DNA from 2 places in the Krasilnikovia cinnamomea genome. Region 2 is predicted to be linked to the other one. Evidence: riboswitches for the same ligand, from Rfam matches in the RefSeq annotation. Region 2 holds a riboswitch; the other holds the start of a gene.

Region 1 (3,401 bases), 3.9 Mb from region 2:
CTGGAGTCCTTGATCAGGGCGATGAGCTGGTTGACCCACGCGGGCAGCACGCGGCGGATCCCCTGCGGAATGATCACCAGGCGCATCGCCTCGGACCAGGAGAAGCCCAGCGCGCGCGCCCCCTCCAGCTGGGCGGCCTCCACGGACTGGATGCCGGACCGGAAGATCTCACCGATGTACGCCGCCGCGATCAGCGACAGCGCGAGGATGCCCAGCGGGTACGGGTTGGGCCCCCAGACCTGCATGCCGAGCGGTGCCAGTCCGACACCGATCAGCAGGATGGTGGCCGCCGCCGGCAGGCCCCGGAACACGTCGGTGTAGACCCGCGCGGGCCAGCGCAGCCAGCGGGTCCGCGAGATTCCGGCGACGGCCAGCAGCAGACCGAGCAGCGAGCCGAGCAGGGCGGCGGAGACCGCCAGGACGAGCGTGTTGCGCAGCCCGACGGTCAGCATCTCGGGCAGCGCGGCGCGCATCGACGGCCAGTCGAAGAACGTCTCCCACAGCGTGCTCACCGATTCCACCGGCCGGTCACCGCCCCCCACTCAGTCGTCATCGGATCAGGACGCCGCGGACACAGACACAGACACAGACACAGCCGCGCTCGGCGCTGCCTTGCCGCTGCCCGGGGTGAACCCGGCGGGGATCGGGCGGCCGGGGTAGTACTGGGCCTGCAGCCGGTTCCAGGTGCCGTCCGCGATGACCTGGTCGAGGCCGGCGTTCAGCGCCTCGCGCAGCACGTTGTTGCCCTTCGCCACCGCGTACGCGGTGGGGGCGGGGCTGAGCTGCTTGGCCGCCACCTTGATCTTGGATCCACTGTCGGCGGCGGACTTCTCGCCGATCTCCGCGGGGGCAATCCACGCGTCGGCGGTACCGGCCTTGAGCTGGTTGAGCGCGCCGTTGTAGTCGGGCACCCGGACGGGGTTGAGGCCCTTGCCGGTGGCGTAGTCGTCCTGGACCGTGCCCTGCACGACCACGACCCGCTTGCCGGTGAGCTGGTCGAACCCGGTGATCGACGAGTTCGCCGGGACGTCGAGTCCGAAGTAGCCGAAGTCGTAGCCGTTGCCGAAGTCGACGGTCTGCTTGCGCGCCTCGGTCACGGTGATCGAGGAGCTGCCCACGTCGAACTTGTGGTTGTTCACCTGTGACAGCAGGGCGGAGAAGTCGGTACCGACGAACTCCACCTTCAGCCCGATCTTGGCGGCGACCGCGGTCAGCAGGTCGTTGTCGAAGCCGGTGAACCTGCCGTCCTTGAGGTACACGTTGGGCGGGGCGTCGGTGAGGGTGCCGGCGCGCAGCACGCCGGGCTGCAGCAGGGCGTACGGGTTGTCGGCCGAGCCGGACTTGGCGTCGTCGCCGCATGCGGTGAGCAGGCTGACGCCGAGGATCGCAGCGGCGCCGAGGGTGGCGGCCCGGGTGAGGGCAGGCAGAAATCGCACAGGGTTCTCCGAGAAGGGTGGTCGGTGCGGTGGGCGCAGCGGTCCGATCGGACGGCGGGGTGCGCCTACCGCGAGGGAATTGCGGGGTGGGGTGCGCCTAGCGCGCGGCGGCGTGGCGACACACCGCGCTGCACACCCGCATCATGTCGATGTGCCGTCGCCGGGTCAGGGCCGGCAGCGGGCGCGCGGCCCGCGGATCCGGGCCCGCGCCTGGCGAGGTGGCACAACGGCGGGAAGACATGGCTCTCCTGGGTCGGTGTTGACCTGGGGGGCCAGGCCACGCTTGCATCGGGGGCTTGCTCCGATGCCTGGTCCTCACCCGGGGCACCCCACCGCGGAGGAGGGTTGCCGGCCAGCAAGCCGGGGCTTCACGCTGGCGCTCATGACCTGCCGCCGAGGCTAGCAGCCGGGTTCGGTGCGGCGTCCAGTCGATATGACCACACTCACGCGGTTCGTGCCCGCAAAGGTTGGCCGTTCGGCTCGCGCAGGTATGCGGTACGGCGGAAAGGCCGAGAACCGCTTGCGCGACAATATCCTACTAAGCCTATAGTCATTCGGTATATGCAAGGGATCGGTGGAACCCCGTCCACGCCGGTCCGCCCCCCTCGTCGTACCGGAGTGACACATGTCAGAGCGACCCGTGATCCAGCACCTCGGCCGCCTACCCGTCGACGGCACCCCGCCTCGTGACCACGGCGTCGTGAACGCCCGGGTGGCCGTCGTGGTCGGCAATCCACGCCCGGCCAGCCGCACGCTGGCGGCGGCGACGTACCTGGCCCGCGAGCTCACCGGGCGCGACCCGGGCCTCACCGTCGACCTGGCCACCCTCGGCGCCGCGCTGCTGGACTGGGCGGACCCGGGGGTGGCCGCACTGGTCGACGAGGTCGGCGCGGCCGACCTCGTGGTGGTGGCGAGCCCGACCTACAAGGGCACCTACACCGGCCTGCTCAAACTCTTCCTCGACCGGTTCGCGGGCGGGACGGGCCTGCGCGGCCTCGCCGTGCCGCTGCTGCTCGGCGCGGGGCCACAACACCAGCTGGCCGCCGAGCTGACGCTGCGGCCGGTGCTCACCGAGATCGGCGCGACCGTGCCGGGGCGGGGGCTGTTCGTCATCGACAGGCACCACGACGACCCCGCCGCCTACGCCGACTGGCTGGCGGCCACCAGCCCCGTCGTGGGCGCGTTCCTGCGGACCCGGGAGGAGGTCGCATGACCGCGTTGCGTACCAATCAGGACCTGGACCATCACCGGCTGCGCGAGGTGTTCGGCATCTTCCCCAGCGGGGTGGTGGCGGTCGCCGCCGTCGTGGACGGCGTGCCCGTGGGTCTCGCGGCCAGCTCGTTCACCTCGGTCAGCCTGGACCCGCCGCTGGTGTCGTTCTCCATCGCCAACGCCTCGAAGACGTGGCCCGACCTGCGCCGCGCGGTGCACCTGGGAGTCACGATCCTGGCGGACCACCATTCCGCAGTGGCCCGCCAGCTCGCGGGTGCACCGGCGGGGCGGTTCGACGGGCTGTCGCTGACCGCGTCGCCCCTCGGGGCCGTCACGCTCGACGACGGCCTGGCCCACTTCGAGACGACGATCTATCGCGAGGTGCTCGCCGGTGACCACACCATCGTGCTGCTGCGCCTGCTGGCCGCGCGCCATGCCGGGCTGGGCGACCCCTCACCGCTGGTCTTCCACCGCAGCCGGTTCGGCCGGCTCCAGCCCGATTGACGCGTCCGCCGTCAGGAACCGGTGATCGACCAGTGCCACGGCTCCGACGGCAGGTTCACGTATCCGTATTTGCGGGCGTTCGCGGACAGCCACCGGAACGCGGCGCTGTCCCGGGTGAGCGACCCGCCGTCGACCGTGAGGTCGACCGCCAGGCCGACCTCGTGCAGGGACGTGCCGGGAATCGCCGTCGGCACGCGGCAGGACGAGGGCGGCGCGGTCCAGATGTCCGGGCAGCCGTTGATCTTTCGC
Region 2 (3,401 bases):
CTGGCCATCGCCCAGGCCATGCTGGGCCTGCCCGAACTGCTCGTGCTCGACGAGCCCACGGACGGGCTGGACCCGCCGCAGATCGCCGAGATGCGCCGGGTGCTGCAGCGCTACGCCACCGACGGCCGGGCCGTGCTGGTCTCCAGTCACCTGCTGGCCGAGGTCGAGCAGACCTGCACCCACGCCGTCGTGGTCAACAAGGGCCGCATCGTGGCGTCCGGGCCGGTCTCGGACATCGTCGGCGACTCCCCGTCGGTGCTGCTGGAGGTATCGGACGTGCCCGCCGCCTCCCGGGTGCTGGCCGAGCTGGACGTCCGGTCGGTCACCCCGGACGGCGACACCGGCCTGATCGTGGACATGAACGGCACCCCCCGCACCGAGGTGGTGGCGTCGCTGGTCCGCGCCGGGGTCGGCGTGGACCGGGTGGTACCCCGGCGCCGCCTGGAGGACGCCTTCCTGGCCCTGGTCGGCGACAACTCGCGAGGAAGTGGTGACCGATGAGCGCAGCGGCAAAGGAGCGCGAGCCGGTGGGCGCGGCAGCCGGACAGGCGGAGCCGACCGCAGCCGGGAAGTCGGCGGCGCTGGGCGTGGTGAGCGGGTACCGGCCGTCGGCCACCTTGCCGATCATGGCGGAGGTGCGGCGGCAGGCGTCGCGGCGGCGTACCCAGTTGGCCCTGGGCTTCATGGTCGCGCTGCCGCTGATCATCCTGCTGGCGTTCGAGTTCGGCGGGGACGGCGACGACGACCGCGGCCGTCGCGGCGGAGCGTTCGCCAGCCTGGTCGACCTCGCCACCTCCAGCGGCCTGAACTTCGCCCTGTTCAGCATCGCGGTCTCGGCGGGCTTCCTGCTCATCGTGGTGGTCGCGCTGTTCTGCGGCGACACGGTAGCCAGCGAGGCAAGCTGGGGCACCCTGCGCTACCTGCTGGCCGTCCCGGTCCCGCGCGCAAGACTGCTGGGCGTCAAGCTCATCGTCGCCTTGATGTACTCGCTGCTGGCCCTGGTCACCCTGGCCGGAACAGCCCTGCTGATCGGCACGCTCCGCTACGGCTGGCACCCCCTGGGCAGCACGATCGCCGCCCAGATCCCACCCGGCCCAGGAGTGCTGCGCCTGCTGGCGATCCTGGCGTACCTGGCCACGACGATGCTGATCGTGGCGGGCCTGGCGTTCCTGCTCTCCACGCTGACGGACGCGGCACTGGGCGCGGTTGGCGGCGCCGTGCTGCTCTGGATCCTCTCCAGCATCCTCGACCAGATCACCGCGCTCGGCGACCTGCGCGTCGTCCTGCCCACCCACTACGCCGACGCCTGGCAGGGCCTGCTGTCGACCCCGATGCAAACCGCAGACCTGGCCAAGGGCGCGATCGCCGCCCTCTGCTACGCCACGCTCTTCATCGGCCTGGCCTTCTGGCGCTTCACCCGCAAGGACGTCACCAGCTGACCCGCCTGGGCCGCCCACGACGGACCGGGCGGCCGTGGCCGCACGGCCCTCGGCTTCTCCGGGGGTGTGGTCGCACGGACCTGGCAGGGACGGGCGCCCCAGCGCCCGTCCCGGTCTCCGCGGGAGCAACGGTCCGGTCCGCGGCGGACCTGGGACCAAAAAGTTCTAAAGCCCGAGAGGACGCTCACAGATCGGGATCACAGGGTGAGGATGACCGCCACACCCCGTAAGCTGAGCGGCACAACTGCATACCTCATCCAGAGGGGCTGAGGGAACGGCCCGACGACGCCCCGGCAACCACCGCACTCGACTCGATGACGAGGCCAGACGTGCGGCAGGTGCTAATTCCGTCCCCGCGCGTCGCGCCGGGGAAAGATGAGAGGAAGGCCTCGCCATGACGTCGACCGTCGACGCCCCCGTCTCTACCAGCCCCGCCCGCGCCCTGGTCTGTCGCGGCTGCGGCACGGAGTTCCCGCTCGCCGCGCAGCACGCCTGTTACGAGTGTTTCGGCCCCCTGGAGATCGCCTACGATCCGGCCGCGCTCGCCCGGGTGACCCGCGCGCAGATCGAGGCGGGCCCGCAGAACATCTGGCGCTACGCCGCGCTGCTGCCCGCCGGGCAGGACCCGGCCGAGCGGGTCACCCTCGACCCGGGCCTGACCCCGCTGGTCAGCGCGCCCGCGCTGGCCGCGGCGATCGGGCTGCGCGCGCCGCTGTGGGTGAAGGACGACTCGGCCAACCCGACGCACTCGTTCAAGGACCGGGTGGTGTCGGTGGCGCTGACGGCGGCCCGGGGGCTGGGCTTCACCCGCTTCGCCTGCGCCTCCACGGGCAACCTGGCCAACAGCGTGGCCGCGCACGCGGCCCGCGCCGGGGCGCCGTCGGTCGTGTTCATCCCCGGCGACCTGGAGGCGGGCAAGGTCGTCACCACCGCCGTGTACGGCGGCCAGCTCGTCGCCATCGACGGCTCGTACGACGACGTGAACCGGCTGTGCAGCGAGCTGGTCGAGACGGACGAGTTCGAGGACACCGCGTTCGTCAACGTGAACGTGCGGCCGTACTACGCCGAGGGTTCCAAGACCCTCGGGTACGAGGTGGCCGAGCAGCTCGGCTGGCGGATCCCGGCCCAGGTGGTCATTCCGATGGCCAGTGGCGAGCTGCTGACCAAGGTGGACAAGGCGTTCTCCGAGCTGGTCGAGGTCGGGCTGGTCGAGGCCCCGGCGGGCGGCTGGAAGGTGTTCGGCGCCCAGTCGGCGGGCTGCAACCCGATCGCCACGGCCCTGCACAACGGGTCGGACACGGTCATTCCGGTGAAGCCGACCGGCATCGCCAAGTCGCTGAACATCGGTGACCCGGCCGCGGGGGCGTACGCGATCGAGACGGTGACCCGCACGGGCGGCTGGATGGACTACGCCGACGACGACGAGATCCGCGCCGGGATCGAGCTGCTGGCCCGCACGACGGGGGTCTTCGCGGAGACCGCGGGCGGCGTGACGGTCGCGGTGTTGCAGAAGCTGGTGGCGAGCGGGCGGCTGGACCCGGAGGCCGAGACGGTCGTGTTCAACACCGGTGAGGGACTCAAGACTCTGGACGCGGTCGCGGACCGGGTCGGTCCCACGCACCGGATCAAGCCGTCGTTGCGTGCGGCGCGTGACGCGGGCCTGCTGGGCTGACCGGGGTCCTGCTGGGCTGACCAGCGCATAGTCGGGTATCCGACCGGCGGCGGGTATTTCCTTCCGGGGAGGGCTTGCGGACCGATCGCAGGCTCGGCAGGATGCTCTACGCGGGAGGACGCGACGCCGTACGAGGTCCCACCTTCGAGCTTGGCGACAATCTCCGAGGGGCCCAACGACCCAGCGCCGGAGGCGCTGTGCGCGCGTCCTCCCGACCAAATCTCCTCTGTGCAAATCTTCTCCGGCAATAATCGTTCGCGCCGGACGGAGTGTGCGTTCACCCTGTCGGG

The links. A riboswitch is a leader RNA that binds a small molecule or an ion and turns the genes downstream of it on or off. The one in region 2 is predicted to bind S-adenosylmethionine.
Region 1: it holds a riboswitch for S-adenosylmethionine, as region 2 does, so the genes downstream of both, EV385_RS29085 (ABC transporter substrate-binding protein) here and thrC (threonine synthase) in region 2, are expected to answer to the same signal.

Annotation. Positions count from the first base shown of each region.
Region 1 covers NZ_SHKY01000001.1:6,467,439-6,470,839, forward strand. The annotation lists gene EV385_RS29080 (amino acid ABC transporter permease) at 1-512, opposite strand, end outside; gene EV385_RS29085 (ABC transporter substrate-binding protein) at 558-1,436, opposite strand; SAM riboswitch class IV at 1,711-1,824, opposite strand; gene EV385_RS29090 (NADPH-dependent FMN reductase) at 2,062-2,649, shown strand; gene EV385_RS29095 (flavin reductase family protein) at 2,646-3,152, shown strand; gene EV385_RS29100 (M15 family metallopeptidase) at 3,164-3,401, opposite strand, start outside.
Region 2 covers NZ_SHKY01000001.1:2,534,082-2,537,482, reverse strand. The annotation lists gene EV385_RS11385 (alpha/beta fold hydrolase) at 1-501, shown strand, start outside; gene EV385_RS11380 (ABC transporter permease) at 498-1,439, shown strand; SAM riboswitch class I at 1,690-1,821, shown strand; gene thrC (threonine synthase) at 1,834-3,111, shown strand.